Regions from separate parts of the Streptomyces sp. NPDC046939 genome, predicted to be linked through region 1. Evidence: riboswitches for the same ligand, from Rfam matches in the RefSeq annotation. Region 1 holds a riboswitch; the other holds the start of a gene.
The links. A riboswitch is a leader RNA that binds a small molecule or an ion and turns the genes downstream of it on or off. The one in region 1 is predicted to bind thiamine pyrophosphate.

Region 1 (6,989 bases):
CGTACTCGGTTCCGGACAACGAGACCCTGCTGCGCAAGCTGCGGACGGTGGGACGCATGGAACCGCTCATCGAACGCCAGGAGTACGCGCTGGGCACGGCCTGCGCCGCGTTCCCCGTCACCATCGGCTCGACCGCAGCGGCGGTGGCCGTCTCCCTCCCCGCCCATCAGGCGGACAGACTGCTGCCCCTCGCACATCGTTTGCAGGACGAGATCGGCCGTCTCGTAGGGACACTCGCCTTCTCTATCAGCATGTGAAAACTCACTCCTTGTAATCCCCCGTGTACGTTGAGCAAGATGCCAGCAGCGTCAGGATGGTCATTCCTGGCCAATCGACGTCACATTGACGGGGTAGGCGATGCGCGAGTCGGTAGAAGCAGTGCAAGCAGAGGTCATGATGAGCTTCCTCGTCTCCGAGGAGCTCTCGTTCCGCATCCCGGTGGAGCTGCGGTACGAGTCGGCTGATCCGTACGCCGTGCGCCTCACCTTCCATCTCCCCGGCGACGCGCCTGTGACCTGGGCGTTCGGCCGTGAACTCCTGGTCGACGGGGTCAACGGGGCCACGGGCGACGGTGATGTGCGGATCCTGCCCGTGGAGAGCGCGGGAGGCGGCGGCGCCGACGAGCTGCCGACGGAGGTGCACATCCGGCTGCAAGTGGGCGGTGACCACGCCCTGTTCCGGGCCGGGGTCGCCCCGCTGGTGGCGTTCCTCGACCGTACGGACAAGCTCGTCCCCCTCGGTCAGGAGCAGTCCCTGGCCGACTACGAGGCCGAACTCGACGAGGCGCTCGACCGGATCCTCGCCGAGGAGCAGAACGCGGGTTGATCAACCAGCAGTTGACGATGTGACGTTTGTGCGGCGCGGTGCACCCGAGCCGTTCCGCGCCGCTCAGCGCTTGCGTCGTCGACCGCCGCCACCACGTCCAGGAGCGGTCCGCGCGGGCCGCCCGCCGGACGTCGGACGGTCGGCGGAGACCACCAGTGCGGCCAGCGCGGTCGTCACCGGCACCGCCGCCACCAAGCCGATCGAACCGACCAGCGTGCGCACGATCTCCTCGGCCACCAGCTCACTGGTGGCCACGTCGACGACGCTGCTCTGCGCGATCGAGAAGAGCAGGAGCAGCGGCAGCGCCGCGCCCGCGTACGCGAGGACCAGGGTGTTGACGACGGACGCGATGTGGTCGCGGCCGATCCTGATGCCCGCCCGGTACAGGCCGCGCCAGCCCATCGTCGGGTTGGCCTCGTGCAGCTCCCACACCGCCGACGTCTGCGTGACCGTCACGTCGTCCAGCACGCCCAGCGACCCGATGATGACGCCGGCGAGCAGCAGGCCGCTCATGTCGATGTCCGGGTACAGGCCGTGGATCAGGCCGGTGTTGTCGTCCGTGTTGCCCGTCAGGGCGGCCCAGCCGATGAAGAGCGATCCCAGCACGCCGATGAGCAGCAGTGACACGAGGGTGCCGAGGACGGCGACCGATGTACGGGCCGTCAGCCCGTGGCACATGTAGAGCGCGATCAGCATGATGGCGCTCGCCCCGACGACGGCCACGACCAGCGGGTTCGAGCCCTGGAGGATCGCCGGGAGGATGAACAGCGTCAGCACCAGGAAGCTGACCGCGAGCGCGACCAGCGCCATGACGCCGCGCATGCGGCCCACCACGACGACCACCAGGGCGAAGATCCCGGCGAGCAGCGCCATGGGGATCTTGCGGTCCACATCGGTGACCGAGTACTGCAACTCCCTGGGCGCGTCCGGCGCGTAGGCGACGATCACCTTCTGGCCCTCGCGCAGTTGCCGTGGCGAGTCCGGCTGGATGATCTCCGTGAACGTACGACCCGTGTCCTTGCCGGTGGCGACCCGGATCGTCGCCTTCTCGCAGGTACCGGAGGCCCGGCCCTGCGTCGGCGCACCCGACGGGTCCTGGGTGGCGGAGCCCGCCGCGTTCACGGACTTGCAGTCCACCTTCTCGACCCGGGCGACGGTGGCCTGCTGCGTCTGGCGGTCGAAGCCGACACCGGTGCGCTCGTGGTCGGGGGCCCCGCCCGGCCACAGCACCACGAGGCCGACGACGACGGCGACGGAGAACGGCACCAGGATCGCCGCGATGACCTTGCGCAGGTGCTGTGAGACGGGCGTGGCGGGCCCATGACTGTGCGAGTGGCCGTGTCCGCCCGGGCCGTGCCCTGACCCTGAGGGGCCGGGCCCATGCGGCGGTTGGGGCGGCGGAGGCGGGGGCTGCTGCGTCGTGGTCACCGCCCGATCATCGCAAGAGCGACAGGGGCCCTCTGTTCAACGCGTCCGAACTGCCGCTAGCGTGGAGGCACCTTTGCACACGCGGGAGCTCGGAGCACCGGGCTGAGAGGGCGCTGACCTTCGTCCATGCGTGTTTCACGTGAAACAGCGTGAAACACCGCCGACGAACACCGCTGCGTCGACCGCCGAACCTGTTACCGGGTAATGCCGGCGTAGGGAGTAGGTCTCATGACCACAACGGACACACGCACGCCTGCCTCCAACGGCTCTGAGCCGGAGGCCGGGAAGTCCATCGGCTGGCACAAGGGGTACATCCAGGGCTCACGCCCGGACCTCAAGGTGCCGGTCCGACAGGTGCATCTCACCAACGGCCAGGCCGTCACGCTGTACGACACCTCCGGCCCGTACACCGATCCGACCGTCGACACCGATGTGCGCAGGGGGCTCGCACCGCTCCGGGAGAACTGGATCATCGCCCGCGGCGACACCGAGGAGTACGCGGGCCGCCCCGCCCGCCCCGAGGACGACGGCATCAAGCACACCTCGCCACGCGGCGGTCTGCGCAACCTCGACGCGGTCTTCCCCGGCCGCCCCCGCCAGCCGCGCCGCAGCAGGACCGGCGAGCCCGTGACCCAGCTCGCGTACGCCAGGCGGGGCGAGATCACCCCGGAGATGGAGTACGTGGCCATCCGGGAGAACGTCGCACCCGAGACCGTCCGCGAGGAGATCGCGGCGGGCCGCGCGGTGCTGCCCGCCAACGTGAACCACCCGGAGATCGAGCCGATGATCATCGGCAAGCGGTTCCTGGTGAAGGTCAACGCCAACATCGGCAACTCCGCCGTCACCTCGTCCATCGAGGAGGAGGTGGAGAAGATGACGTGGGCGACCCGCTGGGGCGCCGACACCGTCATGGACCTCTCCACCGGCCGCAACATCCACACCACCCGCGAATGGGTCCTGCGCAACTCCCCCGTCCCCATCGGCACGGTGCCGCTCTACCAGGCCCTCGAAAAGGTCGACGGCAAGGCCGAGGAGCTGACCTGGGAGATCTACAAGGACACCGTCATCGAGCAGGCCGAGCAGGGCGTGGACTACATGACGGTGCACGCCGGCGTCCGGCTCCCGTACGTCCCGCTGACCGCCAACCGCAAGACCGGCATCGTCTCGCGCGGCGGTTCGATCATGGCGGCCTGGTGCCTCGCCCACCACAAGGAGAGCTTCCTCTACGAGCACTTCGAGGAGCTCTGCGAGATCCTCGCGGCGTACGACGTCACGTACTCGCTCGGCGACGGGCTGCGCCCCGGCTCCATCGCGGACGCCAACGACGAGGCCCAGTTCGCGGAGCTCAGGACGCTCGGGGAGCTCAACTCGATCGCCAAGCGGCACGGCGTCCAGACCATGATCGAAGGCCCGGGCCATGTCCCGATGCACAAGATCAAGGAGAACATCGACCTCCAGCAGGAGATCTGCGAGGAGGCCCCGTTCTACACGCTCGGTCCGCTGACCACGGACGTGGCGCCCGCGTACGACCACATCACGTCCGGGATCGGGGCCGCGATGATCGCCTGGTGGGGCACGGCGATGCTCTGCTACGTCACGCCCAAGGAGCACCTCGGCCTGCCCAACCGCGACGACGTGAAGACCGGCGTCATCACGTACAAGATCGCGGCGCACGCGGCGGACCTCGCCAAGGGGCACCCGGGCGCGCAGGACTGGGACGACGCGCTCTCGGACGCCCGCTTCGAGTTCCGCTGGGAGGACCAGTTCAACCTGGCGCTCGACCCGGACACGGCACGGGAGTTCCACGACGAGACACTCCCCGCCGAACCGGCGAAGACGGCGCACTTCTGCTCCATGTGCGGCCCGAAGTTCTGCTCGATGAAGATCTCGCAGGACATCCGCCGCGAGCACGGCACCACGCGGGCCGAGGTCGAGGCCGGCATGGAACAGAAGTCGAAGGAGTTCGCCGAGGCGGGCAACCGCGTCTATCTGCCGCTCGCCGACTGACCGGCGTCCGCGCATGACGACGGGCTCGGGGCCGCCACCGTGCGCCCCGAGCCCTGTACCCCGGTCTCAGTCCGGCTGGTGCTCGGGGCCCCCGAAGTCCGGGCTCGAGAAATCCGGGCTGGAGAACCCGGCACGCTGCCCCGTGGCGGTGCCGCCGCCGTCGGGGCTGCTGAACCCGGGCCTGTTGTAGCCGAGCTGCGGCATGCGGCCGGTGGAGCCGCCGCCACCGCTCAGCGAACCGCCGCCGAGGGCGGTCCGTTCCTGCGCGTCCCGCAGGAACGGCAGGATGCCCCGCTCGAGGAGCGCCTCGCCCCAGGCTTCCCTGGCGCGCCTCACCTCTTCGCTGGCCTCGCCGTACGCGCCTGCGTGGAGCGACGTCGATCCGTTGCGCAGGGCCGTCAGGAGCAGGCAGACCGCGGCGACGAGGATGCCCGCCGCGGTGAGCGCGCCGAAGACCCAGCCGACGGACAGCAGGGTGTCGGCGAAGTCCGGTGGCGGGTTGAGCATCTTCAGGATGTAGCCGACCAGCAGGAAGATGGCGGCCGCCGTCCCGGCGAGGACCGGGGCGAGCACGACGGCGACCGCGGCGACACCGGGCCCCGTGGTCTCCGCGACCTCACCCACCGTGGCGGCGAAGCCGAGGGAGCTGCCGCCGGACTCGGACGAGCTGGAGGTGCCTCCTTCACGTAGCGGACGGACGGGCTGCGGAGCGGAGCGCAGCTCGTCACGGACCTTGGTGTAGTGCTCGTACTCGGTGGCCGCCGCCGTGCTGATCAGTGCGGCGGCGTTCAACGCCATGGTGCGCAGTTGTTCGGGGTTGAGCCGCTGGCCCACGGCGGCGAGTTCAGGCCGGTTGGGTGCGGTACGCAGCGCCTCATCGAGGATCCGCTCGAACTCGGGGCGGTCCTCGTTCAGCAAATGCGGAGCGCTGTTCATGTGCATCCCCCGATGCTCCGTAGGGCTTGGTGGCCCGCATGGTTACGAGCCGTCGGGCAGAAACGGAGGGGAGCCTGCTACGGATACGCCGATGGTAGAGCGGTCACAGCACGCCGTGACAGGGAGTTTTCGAAATTCGCCCCCGCGCGCGCGACGCTCCGTCCACGGCGCCTGCCCAGAGAACTAGCGGTCAAGCATGGGGAGTTGCTGGACCAGCAGCTTTCCGGCCATGGTGACGCCACCGTCCATGGCGATGGCGAGCCCACCCGCGTAGACATGAGGCCCTTCGACCACGGGACCGCTCTCCTCGCCGTCGGCGTCCTCGGTGCCGACCTCGCCGAGGAGGTACGGGATGGGGCTGTGGCCGTGCACGACGCGCGAGCCGCCGTAGGTGCCGAGGAGTTCGCGTACGGCACCGGGGCCCGACTCCTCGTCGCGGAACGCGAAGCGCTTGGTCAGCTTGCGGAACACGTCCCAGCACTCGTCCGCGTCATTGCGCGTGAGGGTCTCGCGGACCGTGTCGTTGACCGCCTCGATGGAGTCGCCGTAGTCCAGGTACGCGGTGGTGTCCGAGTGCATGAGCAGGTGGTCGTCCTCGATCTCGATCGCGTCGAGCCGGGACATCCACTGCAGATGCACGTCCTGGAGGCGGTCCATGTCCGACTTCTGCCCGCCGTTGAGCAGCCAGGCCGCCTGGAAGGTGGCGGTGCCCGCGCCGGAGTTGACCGGCGTGTCGCCGAACCGCTTCGCGCCGAGGAGCAGGAGCTCGTGGTTGCCCATCAGCGCCTTGCAGTAGCCGCCCGCGGCGGCCGCCTCGGCGCTGAGCCGCATCACGAGGTCGATGACGCCGATGCCGTCGGGTCCCCGGTCGGTGAAGTCGCCGAGGAACCACAGGCGCGCGTTGCCCGCGATCCAGGCGCCGTCCGCGTCGACCAGGCCCTTCTCGCGGAGCGCCGCGAGCAGCTCGTCGAGGTAGCCGTGCACGTCACCGACGACGTACAGCGGCCCCTTCTCGTCACCGGCCCTGGGCGCCGGTGCGGCGGTCGCGGCGGTGTCCATCTGCACGGTGTCTCCCCGGTTGATGACGGGCAGGTCGCGCTCGGTCGGCGTGTAACCGTCGGGGTACTGCGCCGGCTCGGGGGAGTCGGGGACGGGGGTGGTCGGCTGCACGTTCGCCGGTACGTCATGGACGTACGCGGGCACGCGGAAGTCACGCAGCGTCTCCGTGCGCGCTGCGGGTCCCTGACCGGCCCCCTGAGTCATCGACCCCTCCACCATTGCGCCGCCTGTGCACCGGATCGGACTGCCTGGTCGCAGCGGCCCGCGGTGTCGTCCGCCCATCATAGGAATGCGGCTCGTGCTGTGTGATGCACCAGGGGTGGTGAATCGGTGACGGGCGGCTGTTCGCCACACTTTTCTCCCGAATTGGTGTGGACTTTTCCTCTCGTCCGTGGCGGCTGCAACGGGTCGGGAGGGCGAGTGGGGCCGGTCAGCCCTGCCCCGGGGAGCGGGGCGGGCTGACCGTGGTGCGCTGCGGGCGGCGCTGCGAGGAGGTCCGCACGATGAGTTCTGTCGGTATGACCTGTTCGACCGGTTGGTCCGAATCGACGCCTTCGATGGCGTCGATCAGGAGCTGGATGACGGCTGTGCCGATGCGGCGCGGTTTCAGGGACAGGGTCGTGATGGGCGGCTCGGTCGTCGCGTACACGGTCGACTCGCTGCAGCACACCAGCAGCAGGTCCTCCGGTACGCGCAGCCCGTAGCGGCGGGCCGCGGCGAGCAGGTCGGTGCCG
Region 2 (6,989 bases), on a different contig from region 1:
CCTCGCGCGTCGCCGGGACGGGGGACGCCTTGTCGGCCTTCTCCGCCGCCGGCGCATCGCTCGCGACGGGCTTCGGCGTCGTGTCGGAGGCGAGCGCGGCGCCGGCCGGGGCGAGCACCCCGGCGGTCACGGCCGCCGTGACGACGGCGGTGCGCACGGCGGAGCGGCGGGGCCGCCGGTGGGAACCTCGGTGGGACATGCGGAAAACTCCCTTGCCTGGACTGCCTGACAGGCACCGCCGGTCGGCGGTGCGGTGCCGACCGCGGGCGTCGCCCTTGATCGGCAGGCCCAGGCTCGCGCGGAGTTGTGAAGAAGCTGTCAGACGGCTGTCTTCATCGCATCAGGAAGCGGCCGGACCCGCGACGGGCAGCCGCAGCGTGAAGACCGAGCCCTCGCCCTCCGTGCTGGCGGCGGTCGCCGAACCCCCGTGCGCCTGCGCCAGTTTGCGGACGATGGACAGGCCGAGGCCGCTGCCGCCGGTGCGCCGGTTGCGGGACTTGTCCGCGCGCCAGAACCGGTCGAAGACGTACGGCAGGTCCGCCGCGGCGATGCCGCTGCCGGTGTCGGCGACCTCGACCAGGATCTCGTCCCCGCCGCCGTCGGCGCGGGCCCGCAGGGTGACCGTGCCGCCGGGGCCCGTGTGCCGTATCGCGTTCGACACGAGGTTGGCGACCGCCTGGCGCAGCCGTACGGGGTCCGCCCGCAGCTCAGGGAGCGGGGCCTCGGGACGGCACACCGACAGGGTGACGGCCGCCGTCTCCGCGCGCACCTGGTGCGCCGTGGCCACCTGGCCGAGCAGCTCCTCCACCCGCACCGGCCGCGGGTGCAGCCGCAGCGCGTCCGCGTCGGCCGCCGCCAGGTCCTGGAGGTCGTCGATGAGGTGCTGGAGCTGCACGGCCTCTTCGAGGAGCGAGTCGATGAACGCCGGGTCGGGGTCGGCGACACCGTCCTGCGCCGCCTCCAGCCAGCCCCGGATGGTGCTCAGCGGGGTCCGCAGCTCGTGGGCGACGTCGCTGACCATCGCCTTGCGCTGCTCCTCCAGGCGGGTGCGGTGGGCCGACATGTCGTTGAACGCCGCCGCGAGTCTGCCGATCTCGTTGTCCGTCGTCACCGGCACCGGCTGCGTCTCGCGGCCGTCCTTGAGCCGCTGGGCGGCGCCGGTCAGCGCGTACAGGGGGCGCACGAGGCGCCTGCCCGCCAGGACGGACGCGCCGACGGTCAGGGCGAGGACGAGCGCGGCGACGCCCGTGATCTTCGCCGTGTTGCGGGGTGAGAGGTCGAAGCCGGGGACGGTCGCGCCGCCCTGGTCGCCGATGAAGAGGAGCGCGGGCGCGGCGACGTAGGAGGTGAGCTGTTCGCGCCGGGCCGTGCCCACGCAGGTGGCGACCGTACGGTCGTCCTGCGCGGTCTCGGCCGGGGCGGGCGCCGGTACCGGGCGCGGGACCGTGTCCTGGGCCGCCGCGGCCTCCTCGGCGGCCGCCCGTTTGGCCGCCACCGCGCGCGGTGCCTGCTGCCAGGTGAGGTCCAGGGCGAGGTCGACGCGGTCGTGGCCCTGCCGCCGCAGGCAGGAGTTGGTGAGCCGGGTCAACGCGGTGAGCGCCTTGCCCTCCGTCCTGGTCGGCCGTTCGAGGATGCCCGTCGCGCACTTGTAGTAGCCCGGGTCGTCGGTGGCGCCGGAGCCGACCGGTTCCACCGCGGGGCGTCCGCTCGGGCCCACGACGACGTCGGCGGCGATGCCGAGCGAGCGCAGGCACGCCTTGTTCCGCTCGGCGATGCCGTGCAGGGTCTTGCGCTCCGCGCCGGGCAGCTTGAACGGGCCGACCGCGCGCGCGTCGATGCGGTCCGTCGCCGCGTCCTGCGTCCCGGCCCGGGCGGAGGCGAGCGCCGTGTCGACGGAGAGCGGGTCGACGGTCGCGGACGCCTGCGCGGGCAGGGTGCGCGGCGGCGTGCTGCCCGCCGAGTCGGCGAGGGGTGCGCGCCTTAGCGTGGTCAGGGTGATGTGGCGGCCGGTGGAGTCGGCCAGGTCCCGTACGACGGTGCCGACGCCGTCCCAGCGGGGGTGCGTGGCGGCGTAGCCGAGGAGGGTGTCGTAGATCCGTGTGTCGTCGGCGAGGTTCTGGCCCTGCTCCTGCTTGATGGCGCCGGACGTGGTCTGCACGGCGAGCCAGGCCGTCGCCGCGACCGAGCAGGTGGCGACGAGGACGGAGACGGCGAGGAGCCGCCCGCGCAGGCTCTTGCGCAGCGGGGGCCGGTCCGTCCGCGGCCCGTCGGCGGTCCTACGCCGACGCATCGCGGGCGCCCTTGTCCGGGTCCGTCAGCTTGTAGCCGACGCCGAAGACGGTGAGCAGCCGGACGGGGCGGCGCGGCTGCGGCTCAATCTTCTTGCGGAGGTTCATGACGTGCACGTCGACGGTGCGGTTGCTGATGTAGCGGTCGAAGCCGTGCAGTTCGGCGAGGAGCCGCTCCCTGCTGAAGACCCGGCCCGGCTCCGCCGCCATCGCCGCGAGCAGCCGGAACTCGCCCGGCGTGCACTCGACGGCCGCCCCGTCGACGGCGACCTCGTGCCGGTCGGGGTCGACGACGAGCGCGCCGACGGTCAGCCGCGCCGACGCCGGGCCGGTCGCGCCGCCCCGGCGGGTGCGGCGCAGCAGGGTCCGCACCCGTGCCATCAGTTCGCGCGGGCTGTACGGCTTCGTCATGTAGTCGTCGGCGCCGAGGTCGAGGCCGAGCAGCAGATCGTCCTCGGTGGAGCGCGCGGTCAGCATCAGGACGGGGATCTCCCGCGCCTCGGCGCGCAGCACCCGTACGACGTCGAGCCCGTCGGTCCGCGGCATCATCACATCGAGGACGAGCAGGTCGGGCTCGCCCCGCCGGATCTCCTCGATGGCCTGCCGCCCGTCCCGTACGACGGTGACGGCGTGGCCCTCACGCTCCAGGTAGCGGCGGACCAGCTCGGCCTGTTTCTCGTCGTCTTCGGCGACCATGACGTTTGCGCACACCCCGCAGATCGTAGGCGAGGTGCGGGAACACGTGTCCGGTCAGCTCGCGCGCGACCGGAACGGGGCGTACACGAGCAGCGCCGTGCCGAACGCCACGTAGTAGCCGAGATCCGCGCCGTGCAGCGCCTCGGCCACCGGGCCGACGTACAGGGACGTGTTCATGAACGGGACCGTGGCGGCGAACGCGGCGAGGAACGCGACCAGGGCGGGGACGACCGGCCGGCGGCGGGACGACTCGCCGGCCAGGTCGACGGGGGCGCCGCGCCGGGCGCGGGCCCGGGCCAGCCAGTCGACGAGGACGACCGCGACGAAGCCGGGGATCCAGTAGCCGACGAAGAGCAGGACGTTCTGGAAGCGGGCGGCGGTGTCGGCGGCGTGCATCCACAGCACCAGCGGGAAGCCGAGCGCGGCGGCCAGGGCCGCGGCGAGCGGGCGGGGCAGGCGGGCGCCGACGACCTGGAGGGCGAGCGAGCCGCTGTAGTCGTTCATGGCGTTGCTGCACAGCGCGGCGAGCGCCACGGCGAGGAGCCCGACCGAGCCGACGACCCCGCCGCCGAGCAACGTGTCGACACCTCGCGCGGTCTGGTCGGTGAAGACGGAGGCACCCCACAGGCCGAGCGCCTGCACGGCCGTGAAGGAGACGACGACACCGGCGAGCGTGCACCAGAACATCCGGACCGGGGAGGTGGTGCGCGGCAGGTAGCGGCTGAAGTCGCTGGCGTACGGGGCCCAGGAGAGGGCCAGGCTGAGCGCGATGGTGGTGGTCAGCGCGAACGCGCCCGCGCGGTCGGCCCCGTGGACGCTGCCGTGCCCCGCCGGGGTGACCCCGGCGTCCGCGAGCCGCAGCGCCAGGGCGCAGAACGCGACCGCGAGGACGGCCGTCATCCACTGTTGCAGGCGGTGGATCGCCTCGTAGCCGAGCGCGCCGAACGCGCCCTGCGCGGCCATCATCACCAGCGCCCCCAGCCAGAACGGCCAGCCGCACAGCCGGGCGAGCGCGTCACCGCCGAACAGGCCGATCAGCGCGTCCCAGGCGATGGAGGACAGCCACTGCAAGGTGCCGGGGACGACGACGCCCCGGCCGAACGCCAGCCTGGCCAGCGGCAGTTGACCGGCCCCGGTGGCGCTCCCCCACGTCCCCAGGTACGCGGTCGGTACGGCGCCCAGCACCGTGCCCAGGACCACGGCGGCGAGCGCGGTGCCGAAGTCCAGGCCGAGCGCGGCGCCGACGGTGCCGGTGAAGACACCGCTCATGGTCAGATTGGGCGCGAACCACACGGTGAACAGGCGCCCGGCACCGCCGTACCGGTGGCTCTCGGGAACGGGCGCGATCCCCCGCGCCTCGGGGCGCCAGTCACCGGGGGCGGCGGGCATCCGCCCGTCGAAGGCGGCCTCGCGCGGCTGCGTGGAAGCGTGCGGCATCGACATCTCGCTGACATCCCTCCGCCAGTGCTAACTGGTTCAGGTTCTACGGGTGTGATCTCAGCCCCGCTTCTCGGGGCACCCCGTGTCGGGCAGTACCGGAGCGCACCCTACCCTGTCGGCCATGAGGACCATCGGCTTGATCGGCGGCATGAGCTGGGAGTCGACCGCCGAGTACTACCGGCTGCTCAACGAGCTGACGCGGGACCGGCTCGGCGGGCTGCACTCGGCGCGGATCGTGCTGTACTCCGTCGACTTCGCGGAGATCGAACGGTTGCAGGTCGCGGGCGACTGGGAGGAGGCCGGCCGCGTCCTCGGCGCGGCCGCCCGGAGCCTGGAGGCGGCCGGCGCCGATCTGCTGCTGATCTGCACCAACACGATGCACAAGGTCGCCGACCAGGTGCGGGCGGCGACGTCCGTACCGCTGCTGCACCTCGCCGACGCGACGGCGGACGCGGTCCGCGCGGCGGGCGCGAAGCGGGTCGGGCTGCTCGGCACCGCGTTCACCATGGAGCAGGACTTCTACCGGGGCCGCCTCGCGAGCCACGGCCTCGACGTGCTCGTCCCGGACGAGGCGGGCCGCGCGCTCGTGCACCGGGTGATCTACGAGGAGCTGTGCCTCGGCATCGTCCGGGACGCCTCACGCGCCGCGTACCAGGAGGTCATCGCGGGGCTCGTGGCGGCGGGCGCGGAGGGCATCGTCCTCGGCTGCACGGAGATCGAGCTGCTGATCGGCGCCGAGGACAGCCCGGTCCCGGTCTTCCCGACAGCACGGCTGCACGCGGAGGCGGCGGTACGGGAGGCGCTGCGCGACGGCTGATGCCGAGCGGTTCCGCGTGGGTCAGGGTGCTGGTTCTCCCAGTTCCTCCGGGGTCGACGGGTGGCATGCCTTGATCGCGTCGGTGAGGGTGGCGTGGATGCCTCCCCTGAGGCGGTCCGCGCCCGCCGCTCGTAGCGCGGAGCGCGCCGCGGCGTGGGCGACCAGGGCGACGGAGCCGGCGTCCGGCGCGCCCTCCGTCCCCAGGGCCGTGCCGACGAACTGCCGCACCGCGCCGGTCGTGCAGTGCTCGACGCCCCTGAAGTCGAGCACGAAGAGGCGCTGACCGGTGTCCGTCATACGGCCCAGCAGCCCGCACAACTCGGCGGCCACGGCGTCGTCGAACGTCCCGGCGACATCGACGACCAGGACGTTCCCGGTCGCCCAGCGCGCCGGGAAGGTCACCCGCGCTCGCTCCATCCTCGGTCCTTCGGTCCTCGGGCCGCGCATGCGCGGCGGCTCGTGTGCGGGGGCGCCTACCCCGGCCCGCACAACCGCACGCCCCCATCATGCGGCGCCACGGAAGCTCCGGGACAGGCGCGTGCCGGGGCCGGTGCGGGGCAAGCGGCCGGAATGAAGGCAGCGACGATGACATCCGCCCGGCGCCTGGCGGCCGCGGTGCTCGGCCTCGCGACCGTTCCCGTCCTCGCGGGGTGCGGCGGGGGCGACGGCCACGCCTCGGCGCGGGGCGCCGAGTTGGCCGCGTCCGACCTGCGGCTGACCATCACCACGGACAACGGTGTGCGGCTGCGCCCCACCGACGGCGACAAAGTAGGCGTCGACAGGGCCGTCGCCCACCACTGGTCACGCCACGACGACACCCGCGTCCTCGACCTGAGCTGCCGCGACCGGGAGCAGCCGGGCCGGCCGTGTCCGCGTATGCCCGAGATCCAGGTCCCCGCCGGCACGGCCGTGACGGTCACCGCCCGCAACGCCGGGATCGACGCCGCGGGCCTGACCGGCCCCCTCGACCTGACCACGGTGAACGGCGATGTGACGGTGGCCGATTCCGGCGCGGGCAAGGCGTCGCTGCGCCTCGCGACCCGCAACGGCTCCGTGCACACCACCTCCGTACGCGCCTCGGCCCTCGGCGCGCGCACGGTCAACGGCGATGTCACCCTCGACTGCGCGACCGCCCCGCGCCGGGTCTCGGCGCGTACGGTGAACGGCTCGGTCGACGTCGCCGTGCCGCATGACGCCCCCGGCTACCGGGTGGACGCCACGACGGACCACGGCCGCCCGGCGGTCACGCTGCCCGCCGCCACCGACGGCTCCGCGCCCACGATGACGCTGGCGACCGTCAACGGCGACGTACGCGCCGACCGCCTGTAGGGCCTGCTCCTACCCTTCCTCCGAGCGCAGGCTGAGCACGAGGTCGCGCGGCAGGCCGTGCGTGTCGTGCAGGTAGTGCAGGTCGTCCTCGTCGAGCGGCCCCTGGAAGCGGGGCCGGGCGAGGACCTGACGTCCCCGGGTCAGGAGTCGGCCGAAGCGGCGTTCCTCGTCGAGGAGCACACGCCGCACCTCGTCCGGGTCCGTCGACTGCCGGAAGTGGTCCAGGGTGTGGTGCACCAACTCCTGTGGGAAGTCGTCGAGTCGGCGTGTGGAGTCGTCGCGCCAGAGCACGGTGAGGGCGCGGCGCAGCAGACGGCGGAGGACGTAGCCGTGCCCCGTGTTGCCGGGCCGGACGCCGTCGGCGATGACCACGACGGCCGAGCGCAGGTGGTCGGTGACCAGGCGCCACGAGGGCTCGT

Region 2: another riboswitch for thiamine pyrophosphate. It lies ahead of ABZ877_RS35505 (cytosine permease); the one in region 1 lies ahead of thiC (phosphomethylpyrimidine synthase ThiC).

What each region holds. Positions count from the first base shown of each region.
Region 1 covers NZ_JBEYWV010000023.1:69,512-76,500, forward strand. Annotated here, with positions in the region: gene ABZ877_RS24630 (helix-turn-helix domain-containing protein) at 1-257, shown strand, start outside; gene ABZ877_RS24635 (SsgA family sporulation/cell division regulator) at 358-825, shown strand; gene ABZ877_RS24640 (YibE/F family protein) at 889-2,253, opposite strand; TPP riboswitch at 2,325-2,489, shown strand; gene thiC (phosphomethylpyrimidine synthase ThiC) at 2,482-4,260, shown strand; gene ABZ877_RS24650 (hypothetical protein) at 4,327-5,202, opposite strand; gene ABZ877_RS24655 (metallophosphoesterase) at 5,380-6,459, opposite strand; gene ABZ877_RS24660 (LacI family DNA-binding transcriptional regulator) at 6,686-6,989, opposite strand, start outside.
Region 2 covers NZ_JBEYWV010000045.1:10,005-16,993, reverse strand. Annotated here, with positions in the region: gene ABZ877_RS35520 (hypothetical protein) at 1-199, opposite strand, end outside; gene ABZ877_RS35515 (HAMP domain-containing sensor histidine kinase) at 341-2,290, opposite strand; gene ABZ877_RS35510 (response regulator transcription factor) at 2,277-2,999, opposite strand; gene ABZ877_RS35505 (cytosine permease) at 3,039-4,427, opposite strand; TPP riboswitch at 4,421-4,517, opposite strand; gene ABZ877_RS35500 (aspartate/glutamate racemase family protein) at 4,546-5,241, shown strand; gene ABZ877_RS35495 (hypothetical protein) at 5,263-5,658, opposite strand; gene ABZ877_RS35490 (DUF4097 family beta strand repeat-containing protein) at 5,827-6,570, shown strand; gene ABZ877_RS35485 (alanine--tRNA ligase-related protein) at 6,580-6,989, opposite strand, start outside.